Regions from separate parts of the Bacillus sp. MC1252 genome, predicted to be linked through region 2. Evidence: predicted binding sites of a transcription regulator. Region 2 holds the regulator's gene; each other region holds the start of a gene.
What was found. The regulator Rex, encoded in region 2, represses fermentation and respiration genes when NADH is low (regulators of the CRP and FNR family bind a similar motif). The targets are predictions, from matches to a motif close to TTGTGAAATATTTCACAA.
Positions count from the first base shown of each region.

Region 1: ACYH0L_RS17850 (cytochrome ubiquinol oxidase subunit I) is a predicted target of Rex. The motif match lies at 3,619-3,636, and genes of this name have one in related genera.
Region 3: ACYH0L_RS01715 (L-lactate dehydrogenase) is a predicted target of Rex. The motif match lies at 3,488-3,505, and genes of this name have one in related genera.

Region 1 covers NZ_CM166369.1:3,457,056-3,462,711, reverse strand. The annotation lists gene srtB (class B sortase) at 1-294, shown strand, start outside; gene ACYH0L_RS17865 (ABC transporter substrate-binding protein) at 313-1,251, shown strand; gene ACYH0L_RS17860 (FecCD family ABC transporter permease) at 1,248-2,261, shown strand; gene isdG (heme oxygenase) at 2,263-3,384, shown strand; gene ACYH0L_RS17850 (cytochrome ubiquinol oxidase subunit I) at 3,716-5,131, shown strand; gene cydB (cytochrome d ubiquinol oxidase subunit II) at 5,118-5,656, shown strand, end outside.
Region 2 covers NZ_CM166369.1:580,941-586,596, reverse strand. The annotation lists gene groES (co-chaperone GroES) at 1-186, opposite strand, end outside; gene ACYH0L_RS02985 (CPBP family intramembrane glutamic endopeptidase) at 416-1,150, shown strand; gene ACYH0L_RS02980 (YdiK family protein) at 1,147-1,341, shown strand; gene ACYH0L_RS02975 (NUDIX hydrolase) at 1,486-1,779, shown strand; gene ACYH0L_RS02970 (hypothetical protein) at 1,776-2,012, shown strand; gene tatC (twin-arginine translocase subunit TatC) at 2,052-2,801, opposite strand; gene ACYH0L_RS02960 (twin-arginine translocase TatA/TatE family subunit) at 2,817-2,996, opposite strand; gene ACYH0L_RS02955 (redox-sensing transcriptional repressor Rex) at 3,024-3,677, opposite strand; gene moaC (cyclic pyranopterin monophosphate synthase MoaC) at 3,693-4,184, opposite strand; gene ACYH0L_RS02945 (ABC-F family ATP-binding cassette domain-containing protein) at 4,323-5,656, shown strand, end outside.
Region 3 covers NZ_CM166369.1:308,118-313,773, forward strand. The annotation lists gene ACYH0L_RS01700 (SDR family NAD(P)-dependent oxidoreductase) at 1-561, shown strand, start outside; gene ACYH0L_RS01705 (M20 peptidase aminoacylase family protein) at 619-1,746, opposite strand; gene ACYH0L_RS01710 (YfcC family protein) at 1,900-3,330, shown strand; gene ACYH0L_RS01715 (L-lactate dehydrogenase) at 3,545-4,492, shown strand; gene ACYH0L_RS01720 (L-lactate permease) at 4,536-5,656, shown strand, end outside.

The sequences.
Region 1 (5,656 bases), 800 kb from region 2:
GATTTTTTCGATGAGCACCGGACATTTCAGTACGATACGCTGTATCAAAGCTACGAAGCGGAGATTTTTGCTGTGTATGAAACGACGGTTGACTTCGATTATATTCAAACCGATTTTCAGGATATTGGCGAATATGCGCACTACTTGCAAGCCGTGCGTAAGAAGTCGATCTATCAAACGAAGACAGACGTGTCCACGGATGACCTGATCCTCACCTTATCGACCTGTGATCATGTGCTTGCACCTAAAAACGGGCGTCTCGTGGTACAGGCAAAGCTAAAGAAAGTTTACTAGAAAAGGAGAGACAGACGGTTGAAATTTTCACATGTGATCGTGGCGGGACTCGTTTTGATGCTTCTCCTCGGAGGATGCAGTCAAGCAGCACCGGTAGAGAAAGGGAGCACGCAAGGAGCGCTGAAGATAAAGGATTTTGCCGGCAGAACGTTGTCGTTTGATGAATCACCTCAGCGTATTGTCTCGTTATCGACTGGAGACATGAGCATTATTTATGCCTTAGGCGGTGAGGTTGTCGGCCGTCCAACGACCGAGTTACCAGACAAGTTACAGAAGGCAAAGTCCGTACAAACGATTGGCACAACGCATCAATATGATGTAGAGCTGCTCACGAGTTTAAAGCCTGATGTTGTGCTTGGGAATGAACAATTAAACAGTAAGGACATCTCTACGATAGAAGGAATTGGTTCACAGCTTCTTTTGACAAGCGCCAATTCAGTGAAGGATATTCAGCGTCAAATTTCGTTATTTGGTGATTTGCTTGAAAAGCAGCAAAAGGCAAAAGCACTCAATGAACAAATCGATCAGCGGAAAAAGCAGGTCAAGCCGCCTAAGAAAAAAGTGAAAACACTCGTTGTGTACGGTGCTCCCGGCACATATATGGCGGCACTTCCTCATTCCTTAAGCGGGGATTTGCTGCACATCGCTGGGGGTGCGAACATTGCTGAGAATGAACCGGCGCTCGAAAAATTCCCTCAATACGCTCAAATCAATGCAGAAAAGGTCATCGAAGCCGATCCTGATCTCATTCTGCTGATGACACACAGCAATCCAGAAAATGTGAAAGCGGGCTTTATGAGCGAAATGAAACAGAATGCGGCATGGCACGATGTGTCAGCTGTCAAAAATGGACACGTCGAGATTTTGCCTAGTGATCTATTTGGTACGAATCCAGGCGCAGAAGTGATAAGAGCGATTGATGAACTAGAGAAGAGATTGAAGCGATTGTCATCATGAAAATGAATGCCGAGTTAGATTTTCAAAAAAGACAGTCTAGACGAAAGTGGCTTATACCGGGACTGCTTCTCGCTTTAGGTGTGGGCGCATGTCTAGGACTTGCATTAGGTTCTATTCAATTATCGCTGCCGGATCTGATCGCTGCTTTGACGGGATCAGGGCAGCCTGTCCATGAAAAAATCGTGATGGATTTACGGCTGCCGCGTGTTCTGATTGGTTTCATCGTTGGGGCCTGTCTCGCAGCATCCGGGGCGATTTTACAAGGGGTCGTCCGAAATCCGCTCGCTGACCCCGGCATCATTGGTGTCACAGCCGGCGGGGGCTTAGCTGCTGTACTCAGCATGATTGTTTTCCCGCAATTTACGTATTTGCTTCCAGCCGCAGCCTTTCTTGGCGCTTTATTAGCGGCACTCGTTGTGTATGTGCTGTCATTTGACCAAGGCGTTTCACCGCTGAAATTGATTTTGGCGGGAGTGGCAGTCAATGCCCTGCTTGGTGCGGTCATGAACGGGTTTATGGTGCTTTATAGTGAGCGGGTGCAGGCTGTTCTGCCTTTTTTATCAGGTGGATTAAACGGGCGGAGCTGGCATCATCTTAGCTTTGTGTCGCCATATGCGCTGGCTGGGTTGTGTCTTTGTTTTTTTGCAATCAAGCCGGCAAATCTTCTCCTGCTTGGCGATGAATCGGCTCAGCTATTGGGCCTGAGAGTAGAGCGAACCCGATTTTTCTTAATTGCGCTGGCGGCGCTTTTAGCTGGTGCGGCTGTAAGCGTGAGCGGTTTAATTGGGTTTGTCGGGCTTGTCGTTCCTCATTTTATCCGTCTTTTAATAGGAGATGACTACCGGTATCTGCTGCCGATTTCGATGCTGGGCGGGGGCGTACTTGTGGTTTTTGCAGATACAGCGGCACGGGTCTGGTTTACCCCGGTTGAATTGCCTGTCGGTATATTGCTAGCCTGCATCGGTGCACCTTTCTTCCTCTATTTATTAAAAAAGAAAGGGAGGGGTTAAGTTGGATGTGATTGCAATGGATGACGTGAGTCTCAGTCAAGGGGGCTTTCGGCTGTCGTCAATCTCAGCAGCTGTTCCTAAGGGAAGTGTGACCGGAATCATTGGACCAAATGGGTCAGGGAAGTCGACTTTTATCAAAGCGGCCGCACGCCTCACGTCGATAGAAAGCGGCATGATTTACATTCACGATATACCGCAAAAAGAGATGACGGCGCAGGAAATTGCAAAGGAGATCGCTGTTCTCATGCAGACGAGAACGGCCATCCCATCGATGACAGTGCGTGAGCTGATCGCACTTGGACGGAGTCCGCATCGTTCGATCTGGAAAAAGAGCTCGAAGACAGATCATGAAGCGATTGAGTGGGCGCTTGATGTGACGAACAGCCGCGGCAATGAAAACAGGATGCTGCATACATTGTCAGGTGGAGAAAGGCAAAAGGCGTATATTGCGATGGCGCTTGCTCAGAAAACAGAGACCATTATTCTGGATGAGCCCACAACTTATTTAGATATTGCACATCAGCTTGAATTATTAGAGCTGCTTAAACAGCTGAATCAGACGCATGGAATCACCATTTTAATGGTTCTTCATGACCTGCAGCAGGCAGCAAAGTATTGTGACCGCCTCATTGCGATGAAGCGTGGTCACGTGCATCAAATAGGGGCACCAACAGAAGTATTAACAGAAGACTTTTTCAAAGAGGTCTTTGGGATTCAGGCGGAGGTTCACTTGAACGGAGAGCATCCGCTCATCATCCCAATCGCTTCGATCCAACAACAAAAGGGAGATGAAAAGAACATGATCATTGTAAACAACCAAGTAAGAGTAGAAAAAGGCAGTGCCGACCATCTCGTCAAACGATTTAACAAGCAGGGACAAGTAGAATTCATGGAAGGGTTTTTAGGCATGGAAGTATGGGTCACACAGCAGACAACAGATTATGATGAAGTGACCATTCATACCCGCTGGAACCGTAAGGAGGATTTTGTGAACTGGACAAAATCTCAGGCGTTTGGTGATGCGCACGCTCATGGAAAAGTGAAACCTGAAGGACTATTAAAAAACAAAATTACGTACTATGAAGTACAAGTGACAAGACCAGCTTTACAGAAAAAAGCCTAAATGTCATTACAGCGCTGCCGCCGAGGTGCAGCGCTATTTTTTTTGCAGTTTTTTTCTTTCCGTCACATAATTTTGACAAAGTATTCAAACAACTGACACAATACCACCCAATTTTTAGGTAAAATTTACTTTATTTTTGAAGCGTATGGGTGTAAAGTACAGGTATAAATAACTAACCGAATGAAATTCAAGAGTAAATTTTCACCGAGTGAACCGTTTCAAACAGGCTATTAATTGTGAACCATTGAACAAGTAGTGAAATATTTGTGAAATGGTGAGCATAAAGATCTCGAATCATTCGGCATGTGAAAGTAAGGGAGGATGTAAGGCTGTGAGTGAGCTGTTTTTAGCAAGATTTCAATTTGCTTCAACGACATTATTACATTTTATTTTTGTTCCTATGTCTATAGGTTTGGTGTTTATCGTCGCATTGATGCAGACCCTTTATGTAGTGAAGAAAAAAGACATCTACAAAAAGATGGCGAAGTTTTGGGGTCACCTTTTCTTAATTAACTTTGCAGTAGGTGTGGTGACAGGGATTCTGCAGGAATTCCAGTTTGGGATGAACTGGTCTGACTATTCAAGGTTTGTTGGTGATGTCTTTGGTGCACCGCTTGCCATTGAGGCACTGTTGGCCTTTTTCCTTGAATCTACATTTATTGGACTTTGGATTTTCGGCTGGGATCGTCTGCCGAAGAAAATTCATTTATTGTGTATTTGGCTTGTTTCCCTTGGTACGATCTTTTCGGCGTTTTGGATTTTACTAGCTAACTCATTTATGCAGGAGCCAGTTGGATTTGTCATTAAAAATGGCCGTGCAGAAATGAATGATTTTGGCGCTCTTGTCACGAATCCGCAGCTCTGGGTAGAGTTCCCGCACGTTCTGTTCGGTGCGCTGGCAACAGGTGCTTTCTTTATTGCAGGTGTTAGTGCCTATAAAATGATCAAAAAACAAGAAATCGCCTTTTTCAAAAAATCATTCCAGATTGCCATGGTACTCGCTTTAATTTCTGGCTTAGGTGTGGCGTTCTCTGGACATGACCAAGCAAAGCATTTAATGAAATCACAGCCGATGAAGATGGCAGCAAGTGAAGCCCTTTGGAAGGATAGTGGAGATCCAGCGGCTTGGACACTATTTGCCAACATTGACACAGATAAAAAAGAAAACTCTGCAGAAATCAACATTCCGTTTGCTTTAAGTTATTTGGCTTATTCGAAGTTCAGTGGAGATGTTCCAGGTATGCTGACACTTCAAAAAGAATATGAAGCAAAGTTTGGCCCAGGAGACTACATTCCTCCAGTGAAAACAACGTTCTGGAGCTTTAGAATCATGGTCGGTGCGGGAATGCTTATGATTTTTGCTAGTATGATTGGCTTGTACTTGAGCTTTAGAAAGAAACTTGAATCAAACAAATGGTATTTACGCTTCATGGTTTGGATGATTGCGTTCCCGTTTATTGCAAACTCAGCCGGCTGGATTATGACCGAAATCGGGCGTCAGCCTTGGACCGTCTTTGGCATGATGACGACCGCTCAATCGATTTCACCAAACGTATCCTATGGCATGCTATTATTCTCAGTCATTAGCTTTACGACCATTTATCTGATTCTTGCAATCTTGCTTGCCTACTTATTCATTCGAGAAATTAAAAAAGGTGCACATTCTGAAGAGGATACAGATCAAAAGGATGAAACGGACCTGTCTACAGATCCATTTGATGGAGGCGCATATCATGGCATATCTTAACGAGATTTGGTTTATTCTTGTCGCAGTATTGTTTGTTGGGTTTTTCTTCTTAGAAGGATTTGATTTTGGTGTAGGGATGTCCATGCAGCTGCTTGGAAAGGATGCGCATGAGCGCCGCATTTTAATCAATACGATTGGTCCTTTCTGGGATGCGAATGAGGTTTGGCTGATTACAGCTGGCGGTGCTATTTTCGCTGCATTTCCTCACTGGTATGCCACGATGTTCAGCGGATACTATATTCCGTTTACGGTTCTCCTATTAGCGCTCATTGGGCGGGGGGTCGCCTTTGAATTCCGAGGGAAGGTTGAGAAAGCCTCTTGGATCAAAGCATGGGACTGGGTCATCTTCTTTGGCAGTCTGCTGCCACCGTTTTTACTCGGTGTGCTATTCACAAGTATTTTACGCGGGATGCCAATTGATCAAGACATGAATATGTATGCTGGTTTTACGGATTTTGTGAACCTTTATTCAGTGATTGGCGGGTTAGCTGTGACGGTTCTTTGCCTTCTGCACGGATTGATTTT
Region 2 (5,656 bases):
GTCGCCTGTATTGACTTCTAACGCAACGCGCTCACCACTTTCAAGTACACGACCTGAACCTGCTGCAACAATTTTACCTTCTTGTGGTTTTTCTTTTGCAGAATCCGGTAAGACAATACCGCTAGCGGTTTTTTCCTCAGATTCAACGAGTTCAATGATTACGCGATCGCCTAATGGCTTTAACATAAGAAACAACCTCCTCAATTTTTATATGTAGTCTTTTTTAGCACTCATCACTAGCGAGTGCTAACACATTTATTATAATAAAGAATGTCTTCTGCAATTTCAAGTAAAAACCTTTAAAAATTTTTGCGCTTTCACGATCTTTTTCCATCACTGATTCTTTCCTTTTCAACGAAAAAGAAGACTTGTGTTACAATAAATCTAGTTCTTTTAGTAAAGGGGTTTTCGTTACTTGAAAAAACAATATTGGTACATCATCTTAACGTATATATTGGTACAGGTTTCTGCTATTCCTTATGTGCTCATCATGAAATGGTTGGGATTCATTAAGACACCAATGACACAAGCGGAGCTCTCACAATTGTCGGGAACTTGGACAATCATCAGCTTCTGTATTGGATTGATCATTATTTTGCTCATCCTGCGGACAGTACCAAAAGCTTCACTACGAAATGAAGCACCGGTTTCAGCCGGGTCTGCCATCGCTTGGATCATTGGCGGTTTCTTTCTCTCCCTCTTTGCGCAATCGATTGCAGGAGTGATTGAGCAGTATGCATTTGGCATTGGCCGTGAGTCAGAAAATACACAAGCGATTTTATCTATTATGGATGCCGTTCCTTGGCTTGTGATCGTCATCGCCCTGATTGGACCTATCTTAGAGGAAATCATTTTCCGAAAAATCATTTTTGGGGTGATCTACGAAAAGACGAATTTTTTCATTGGGGCACTTGTTAGTTCAGTGGTTTTCGCCGCTGTACACACTGATTTTGCCCATATCTTGCTCTATACCGCGATGGGCTTTACCTTTGCCTTTTTATATGCGAAAACAAAACGAATCATTGTTCCAATCGGCGCTCATATGCTCATGAACTCGCTCGTCATTCTTGTGCAGATTGAGCCAGTGAAAAAAATGATTGAAGAACAATCTCAAACAATGCAAATGATTATTGGAGGCTTTTTCTCATGAGAAACCCTGTCGTATGGGGCATCATTTATTTTGCAGTAGGTGTGGCTTTCACCTATATGGCCATCCAAAACCCAGGTGACATGTGGTCATTTTACAGCATTTTGCTGATGGTGTTTGCGGCCTATAATATCAATATCGCGTTTAAAATGTTTGCCTTCTCTGTCAAACTAAAAAAACAACAGCAAAAATAAATCAAAAACCATTTTCCGCCGCTAGGAAAATGGTTTTTTTTATGGAGGTCGTGTCTTCATGGAACATGAAAAACTGAGAATCATGAACGAGCAGCATGAAACGATTGGAGTTGCCGCCCGTTCAGATGTCCATGCCCAAGGTCTTTGGCTTTTTGGCTTTTAAAAAAGGAATATAACACAGTCTATCTCTATTTTCAGCTAAGAAGTCCCGCAAAAAAGGATTTTCCTTCTCTCCTTGATATCACAGCAGCAGGCCACCTTCTTGCAGATGAACAGCCTTTTGATGGCATCAGAGAGGTAGAAGAAGAGCTTGGTCTCTCTATCCCTTTTGAAGACCTTACCTTTGCAGGTGTCATGCAGGATGAAATCCATATCCCTTCGTTCATCGACCGTGAGTTCTGCCACGTGCACCTTTATGAAATCAAGGGGAGTCTGTGAACGTTCAATTACAGAAAAAAGAAGTCGCTGGTCTTTACAGAACGAGATTCATCGATGCACAGCACCTTTTAACAGGTCAATGTGAAAGGATTCAGGTAGAGGGCTTTGAGATTGATGCAGCCGGAGAACGGCGTGAGGAAAGCAGAGAAGTAGATGTACACGACTTTGTCCCTCATGAGCCCGGTTATTATCAGCGCCTCTTTCACGCCATCAATCAATTTCGATCACAATAGAAAAAGCATCGTGATCACCATTTGGATCACGATGCTTTTTTATGAGACATAATGACTTTCTTTCTCCTCTGTTTGCTGCATTTTGCGATAGGTCACTCTTGAAATGACAATACTCACTTCATACAAAACGAGCATTGGCAAGGTAACCATGAGGTGAGAAACAAGCTCTGGCGGTGTAATGAGTGCGGCAATGACAAGGAGGACAAAATAGGCATACTTCCGTATTTTTGATAAAAACATCGGTGTGATGATGCCAAGTCTTGTGAGAAACATCAACACAACGGGCATCTGAAACAAAAAGCCAAATGGAAGTGTTAACTGCATCAGAAATGTAAAATACTCATGAATCCCAATCACTTGCTCTACATTTAAATCATTCGACATCCGCATCAGAAAATCGACGACAAAGGGAAACAAAATAAAATAAGAGAAAGCCACACCGCTCAAAAATAAAAGCAGTGCAATCGGAATGTAAGCAAGTGTCACCTTTCTTTCTTTTTCATATAAACCAGGGCTCACAAACGCCCATAGCTGATATAAAATCACGGGACACGTCAAAACCAAAGCAATGACAAATGCGAACTGCATAAACACGTACAGTGGATCTGTGAGCTTAAATGCGTTTAATGTCAGTGTTGCCGCTTCATCGGTATTTTGCAAATACACAATGACCGGCTTAGCGAGAAAAAAACCTGCCGCCATAAAGGCAACAAAAAACATCGCAATGATCACTAAACGTTTTCGCAGTTCCACAATATGCTCCATAAGCGGCATATCTTTGACATTCATGAAGCTCATCCTATTCTACTGATCTTCTTTTTTCTTTTTTTCTTCCTGATCATCAGCTAAACCTTTTGTGGCATTTTTAAATTCACGTAATGTATCTCCTGCTGCTCTTCCTAATTGAGGAAGCTTTTTCGGCCCAAAAATAATGAGCGCAACAATCGCAATCAGAACCAAACTTCCAGGACCGATCGGACCCATTTGCTCCACCCCCTTTACCCCTTTTCATCAGTCCTCCTGCGTAACAGAGTAATGCTTTAAGAAATACACAAGAGACTGAAGTTCAACCGCCAAATCTATATGATGAATTCGAATGTGTTCCGGCACATTCAATCGAGCCGGCGTAAAGTTAAGGATTCCTTTGATGCCAAGGGCAATCAAACGATCTGTAATGGATTGAGCTGCTACGGCAGGTACTGTCAAAATCGCAACAGGAATATCTCCTACCTCTTGAACATGCTCTTCAAGCTTATCCAAATCATAGACAGGCACGCCGCCTATCTCACTTCCTATTTTACTCTCATTGACGTCAAAAGCCATTGAAATTTTTGTATTATTATTTTTTATGAAATTATAGTGTAAAAAAGCAGTCCCTAAATTCCCGACACCGATGAGCATAACATTGGTCATTTCATCTTGGTCAAGGGTCTTTCTGAAGAAGGTCAAGAGGTAATCGACATTATAGCCATACCCTTTCTTCCCTAGTGCACCAAAATACGAAAAATCTCGGCGAATGGTGGCAGAATCCACTTTGACTGCATCACTAAGCTCTGCCGATGACACCCTTTGTTTTCCTGATGCATGCAGATTTTTTAAAAAACGGTAGTAAAGCGGCAAACGTTTGGCTGTCGCTTGTGGAATTTTTGACTGGTCTATATTCATATAAGGTCCTCCAACTTAAATATCAGATGCTCTGTGAAAATCACCGTTTTTCCCGCCTGTCTTTTCAACTAGATAGGTAGGACCGATGATCATGCCTTTATCAATCGCTTTGCACATGTCGTAAACGGTCAGTGCACATACTGAAGCAGAAGTGAGCGCTTCCATCTCAACACCCGTACTTCCTTTTGTTTTGACCTGTACTTGTATGTTCAGAATGTGCGCATTTCCGTCATCCTCCCAATCAAAGGAGATATCCACGCCTTTTAGTACAAGCGGATGACACATTGGAATGATGTTGGACGTTTGCTTTGCTGCCATGATGCCAGCAACCTGTGCGACAGACAGCACATCCCCTTTTCCAATTTCACGTTGTTGTATTTTATGAAACACTTCTTTTATCATACGAACGCTTGAAGCAGCAACGGCGGTTCTCACTGTAGACGATTTGTTACTAATGTCGACCATCTTTGCTCTTCCTTGTTCGTTAAAGTGGCTAAATTGACTCATCTTTCAACGCTCCCTCACTCAAATCATACACTATTTTTTCCTATCTGTCTTTCATTTGACCATTGCGATTGTATGTAAGATTTGCCGGTTTACTGCTGATAAGCTACACTTAACATATTATAGCAGAGGTGAAGTTACATGATGATTCTACAAGTGAATCAGCTGTCCAAATCGTTTGGCGCTGATACCGTTTTAACGAATATAAAATTGGAAGTCAAAGCAAAGGATCGTATTGCCATTGTTGGTCGTAACGGCGCAGGCAAATCCACGCTTTTAAAAATTATTGCCGGTCAAATGTCTTACGAGCAAGGTGAGATCATCAAACCGAAAGACCTATCAATCGGCTATTTAGCACAGCACACCGATGTGACGTCTACACGTACGTTAAAAGACGAATTATTATCGGTTTTTGATCATTTAAAAGAAATGGAACAAGAGATGAGAACCATTGAGGAAAAAATGGCTTCTTCCACAGGTTCAGAGCTGGATTCCCTGATGAAAACCTATGACAGGCTGCAGCAGGAATTTAAGGATCAAGGCGGCTATCAATATGAAGCAGATGTCCGCTCCATTCTTCATGGGCTCGGATTTAGTCATTTTGAAGATGACTCAACCGTCCAATCCTTAAGCGGCGGTCAGAAAACCCGTCTAGCGCTTGGAAAGCTATTATTAATGAAACCAGAACTCTTAATTCTGGACGAGCCGACCAACCATTTAGATATTGATACCTTATCATGGCTTGAGCAGTATTTGCAAAATTATACAGGAGCTATTCTCATCGTTTCCCATGACCGCTATTTCTTAGACAAAGTCGTCAACCATGTCTATGAAGTCTCAAGAACAGCAATGAAAAAGTTTGCAGGGAACTATAGTAAGTATCTTGAGCTGAAAGCGGAGCAGCTAGAGCGTGATATGAAGCTCTATGAAAAGCAGCAAGAAGAAATCTCAAAGCTCCAGGATTTCGTGGATCGCAACCTAGCAAGAGCCTCTACCACAAAGCGGGCTCAGAGCAGACGGAAGCAGCTGGAACGAATGGATCGTTTAGATAAGCCATTAGGTGATGAAAAATCCGCAAGCTTTCATTTTGATATTACGAGACAAAGCGGCAATGATGTGCTGAAGGTGCATGATCTCGATATTAGCTATGATGAAAAAACGCCGCTCCTATCCTCTCTTTCTTTTCATATCAAACGCGAGGATAGTGTGGCACTCATTGGTCCTAACGGAATTGGAAAATCAACACTTTTAAAAACCTTAACGAATGCATTAACACCTGTAAAAGGCGACATCAGCTTTGGGTCTCATGTCACCATCGGCTATTATGACCAAGAACAAGCCAAACTGACATCCTCCAAGAAAGTGCTAAATGAGCTTTGGGATGATTATCCTCATATGAATGAAAAAGAAATCCGGACATGTTTAGGCAACTTCCTTTTCTCCGGTGATGATGTCTTAAAGCCCGTTCATGCACT
Region 3 (5,656 bases), 270 kb from region 2:
TTATCAAGCCAAACACATATCCCTTTTATGCTCGAAGCATTGGGGAACAAGGCCATTGATGTCCTGATTTATAATGTGGGTTTATGGGAGAAACGAGGCTTTGAAGACGATTATTCTTTCAATGAGGATCAGCCAGAGGATATCGCTCATTTAATCAATGTGAATGTTACCTCAACCATTACCTACATCCAAGCATTGCTTCCGCACGTAAGGAAATCTGAGAGTGGAAAGATCATCGTGATTGGCTCTACTGCGGGACTCGACCATACGAACCTGCCGCAGGTTTCCTTTGTAGCGTCTAAATTTGGATTGCGCGGGATTGTGAATGCACTGAGAGAGCATGTGAGAAAAGATAAAATATCCGTGACCTGCATCAATCCAGGAGAGCTTGCGGCTGAGATTCCTTATGAAGATGGAGTAGAAAAAGCCATCACCCTATATGATGAAACAAGAATACCTGTGCAAGATATTGTGGAGCTTGCGAGATGCGTGATTCATTTATCAAGGGTATCTTGTGTGAAAGAAATCAACGTCCCAGCGATGACAGATTTGAATGCTTAAATGGTCGGAATAAAGTAGACCACCCGCTTTAAGAAAAGACGGGTGGCTTTTTTTATTTTACGATACATGCTGCTGAAGCGTTTTGTATACAGCCTCAGTCAAAATCTCAATGCCGGTAAAGATAGCAGAGCGGTCGAATGTCATATAAGGATGATGAAGCCCTGGTGTTAAATCACAGCCTAATCCGAGCATCGTGGATTTGATATGCGGAACTTCTGCTGCATAAAAATGAAAATCCTCTCCACCTGTCGTCACGATCGGCGGATCGAGCTGCTCTTTGCCTAAAACGTGTTCAATCGCATCAGACATGATCTGGACGGCATCCTCATTTAATGTCGCAGCTGGCAAACGATGATCTGTTGAAAGTGTAATAGAAGCGCCAAAGGCGTCCGCTACAGAATGACAAGCTCTTTCAATTTCCTTTTCTAGTTCATCCATCACTTCGTTTGTTTGTGCCCGAATATCTAGTGTAAAAGAAGCCTTACCAGGTATGATGTTTGAGCTGCCGCCGCCTGCATTCAGATTGGTCATTTTCACAGAATGCGCTACTCTTGGGTCGACATGTATATGCGCTAGTCTTTGCACGAGGGTAGCAGCGACTTCAATAACATTGATACCGAGGTGTGGGCGTGCACCGTGCGCTTCCTCTCCAATAATTGTTCCGATGTAATGATTACTTGACCCGTGTAAAATCGCTGGAGCGCAGCGTCCGTTTAGTGTTTCTTGAATTGGGCGCACGTGCACTCCGTATAAGTAATCGACATCTGATAACACACCTTTTTCAATCATCTTCAGAGCGCCTCCGCCTCTTTCTTCAGCTGGCTGAAAAATGAACCGGATCGTGCCGTTCGGTCGTTCTTTTTCCTTTAATGCCATGAAGGTGCCGAGGGCCATCGTCATGTGCGCATCGTGACCACATGAATGATTGGCTTGAAACACCCCATCTACTTCCTGCCAAAGTGCATCAATATCGGCTCTCACTGCGACCACTGGTGCGCCTTCTCCAATTTCACCGATCACCCCTGTACAGTCTTCAAATGTTCGTGTCTTGCAGCCCAGCTTCTTTAAAGTGTCTTCGATATAAGCGGTCGTATTCGTTTCTTCCCAGCTTATTTCTGGATGGGCATGCAGGTGCTCAAAGATGTCTGTCACGGTTTGTTTCATTTCGTTTGTCAAAGTTGTCATGAGAAGCCTCCTTGCTGACAGATAATCTGCCAAAACATTCTTTTAGTGAAATAATATTGATCTTAAATATCATTGATGTTTATAATATAACACATCATTTGATTATTCAGAAAATTAAGTTAAATTCTGATCGGGACAAAGGGGTTATGCCAGATGAAAACAGCGACAGTATCAGCACCTAAGAAGCAAAAACGAAAACTTCAAATGCCGGATGCGTATGTGCTCTTATTTATGATTGCACTGATTTGTACTATTGCAACGTATTTTGTACCAGCAGGTGAATTTGACCGAAAAACATCAGGAGATATCACAACAGCCGTTCCTGGCAGCTATCATCGCATTGATCAATCATCAGTGAGTGCGGTTGGCTTTTTCACAGCCATTCAAGAAGGAATGGTGGGGTCATCTTCTATTATTTTTCTGATTTTATTTACTGGCGGAACCATTGCGATCTTGGAACGGACAGGTGCAATTAACGGGATGATTCACCATGTCATCAGCCGGTTTCAAACAAAGCAGTTACTGTTCATTTGTATTGTCGGTGGCTTATTTTCTGTGCTTGGGACGACCGGAATTGTCGTGAACTCTGTCATTGGCTTTATTCCTATCGGCATCATTGTGGCACGATCTTTGAAGTGGGACGCTGTGGCGGGGGCGGCGGTCATTTACATCGGCTGTTATGCCGGCTTTAACGCAACGATTTTATCACCATCTCCACTAGGTTTATCTCAAACGATTGCAGAGCTGCCAATCTTTTCTGGAATTGGTCTTCGTGTCATTATTTATCTTTGCTTTCTGATTTCTAGTATTGTGTACATCTACTTATATACAAGGCGCCTGAAGAATAAAGAAAAGGGAAGCCTTCTTGGCGATCAATGGTTTCCTGCTAAGGGGCTTGGAGGAGCTGAAGCGGAATCAGTGGACAAGCCTGCCTTTACCAGCAGACATAAGCTGATTTTAGCGGTGTGTGGTTTGTCACTTGGGGGCTTTTTATATGGCGCGCTTCAGCTTGGCTGGACCGATAAGGAAATGGCGGGTGTGTTTATTTTTATGGCGATCGCTGCTGGACTGCTTGGCGGATTAGCAGCCAATGATATTGCGAAAACGTTTATTGTCGGCTGTCAAAGCCTTGTATACGGCGCACTTATTGTCGGGATGGCGCGCTGCATTTCAGTTATTCTAGAAAACGGTAAATTGCTTGATACAGTGGTCAATGGCTTGGCGAGTATGCTGACAGGATTTAGTCCAATTGCTGGTGCGATCGGGATGTATATGGCGAGTGCGCTCCTTCACTTTTTGATTTCATCAGGGTCAGGAGAAGCTGTTGTCTTTATTCCGATTCTTGCGCCGCTGGCTGATTTAATGGGCATCACGAGACAGGTAGCTGTAGAAGCTGTCATGCTCGGCGAAGGAGTAGTCAACTGTGTCAATCCTACTTCAGGTGTGTTGATGGCTGTGCTTGCTGCAAGTGGTATTCCTTATGTGAAGTGGCTGCGTTTTATGGTGCCGCTTGCGCTCATTTGGTTTGTCATCGGTCTTGTGTTTATTTGTATCGGAGTGATGATTAACTGGGGACCTTATTAAACATGTATGAAGCTGCTGAAGAGAGTTTGGCAGCTTTTTTTGTGGAAATATGTATGGAAACAGCGGTTTTAAAGCACAATAAGTGTGTTCACAAATTCGCTACATATTTTTTTGAGTAACCCCCTTGCAAAAGTTTGTGAAATATTGCACAATAAGTATGTGAAATACTTCACAAATAAACACAACCTAGTTTTACTCAGGAGGATGAGGAAACATGACAAACGAAAAAGTAAACAAAGTAGCACTTATTGGAGCAGGTTTCGTCGGCAGTAGTTATGCCTTTACATTAATAAATCAAGCGATCACAGATGAATTGGTTGTGATTGATCTGAATCAAGACAAAGCAATGGGTGACGTAATGGATTTAAACCACGGGAAAGCATTTGCCCCGCATCCTGTGAATACGTGGTATGGAGATTATGAGGATTGTAAGGATGCAGATATTGTGTGTATCTGTGCTGGAGTGAACCAAAAGCCAGGTGAAACGAGACTTGACCTTGTTGAGAAAAATTTAAATATCTTTAAAGGCATTGTAGACAATGTGATGAAAAGCGGATTCGATGGCATTTTCTTAGTTGCCACAAACCCTGTTGATATTTTGACATATGCCACTTGGAAATTCAGTGGACTTCCAAAAGAACGAGTGATTGGTAGTGGGACCACTCTTGATACCGCAAGATTTAGATACATGCTCAGTGAGTATTTTGAAGCAGCGGCACACAACGTGCATGCGTACATCATTGGAGAGCATGGTGATACAGAGCTTGCTGTTTGGAGTCATGCGAATATCGGGAGTGTACCGATTACAGAATTAATGAAGAGAAATGATCAATACAAACAAGAAGACTTAGATGAAATCATGGAAAATGTCCGTCACGCCGCATACCAAATTATTGAGAAAAAAGGTGCCACTTACTACGGCGTAGCGATGAGTTTAGCCCGCATCACAAGAGCGATCTTGCACAATGAAAACAGCATTTTGACTGTCAGCACTTATTTAGATGGAGAGTACGAAGCAGAAGATGTCTACATTGGTGTACCTGCCCTTGTGAACCGAAATGGTGCAACAGAAATTATGGAGCTTGCACTGGACGAGACGGAAAAAGAAAAGTTCGCACACAGTGTAAATGTGCTAAAAGAGATTTTGGCTCCTCATTTTTAATCAATCAAAGACAATCTATCTGAGCAGAAAAGGATGAATCACTATGTGGCAGCAAATATATGATCCGTTTGGTAATGAGTTCGTAAGTGCATTGGTGGCAATGCTTCCAATTTTATTTTTTCTATTTGCATTAACCGTATTTAAGTTAAAAGGTGTTTTAGCCGCTTGTTTTACCTTAATCGTCAGTTTTGTAACAGCTGTTTTCTTCTTTCATATGCCAGTTGAAAAGGCACTATCTGCTGTGCTGCTCGGTATATCTAATGGGCTGTGGCCGATTGGATATATCGTCATCATGGCCGTATGGCTCTATAAAATTGCTGTGAAATCTGGAAAATTTGATGTCATTCGTTCTAGTATTGCAGGAATATCTCAAGATCAACGTCTTCAGCTCTTATTAATTGGTTTTAGTTTTAACGCATTTTTAGAAGGAGCAGCTGGGTTTGGGGTACCGATAGCGATCAGTGCCGCCCTCTTAACAGAGCTTGGATTTAAACCACTCAAAGCCGCAATGCTCTGCTTAATTGCCAATGCTGCGTCTGGCGCATTTGGTGCAGTGGGCATCCCAGTCATTACAGGGGCGCAAATGGGCAATATGACGCCGCTCGCTTTATCTCAAACCCTTGTGTATACGATCCCATTTATTTCTTTCTGTATCCCGTTTCTACTCATTTTGATTGTAGACGGCTTCAAAGGGATTAAAGAAACGCTGCCAGCCTTGCTTGTTGTTAGTGGAAGTTATGCGATTTTGCAAGCTGTAACGATGGTGATGATGGGCCCTGAGCTTGCCAACATTATTTCAGCCTTAGCAAGTATGGGAATTTTGGCTTTATTTCTTCGAAAATGGCAGCCAAAACACATTTATCGTGAAGAAGGAGCACCAGCCATTGAACAGAAACAAACGTATCGCGGAGTTGAAGTCTTGAAAGCATGGTCTCCATTCTATATTTTAACTGCCGTTATTACTGTATGGAGTCTGCCAGCATTTAAAGCATTGTTTGCTGTGGGAGGACCACTCAACTGGACGACGATTTTAGTGAAAATGCCGTTTCTACATCAGCAAATTGTGAAATTACCACCAATTGCACAAACAGAAACCCCCATTGATGCGATCTTTAAAATTGATGTCATCAGTGCAACAGGTACTGCCATTTTCATTGCGGTCAT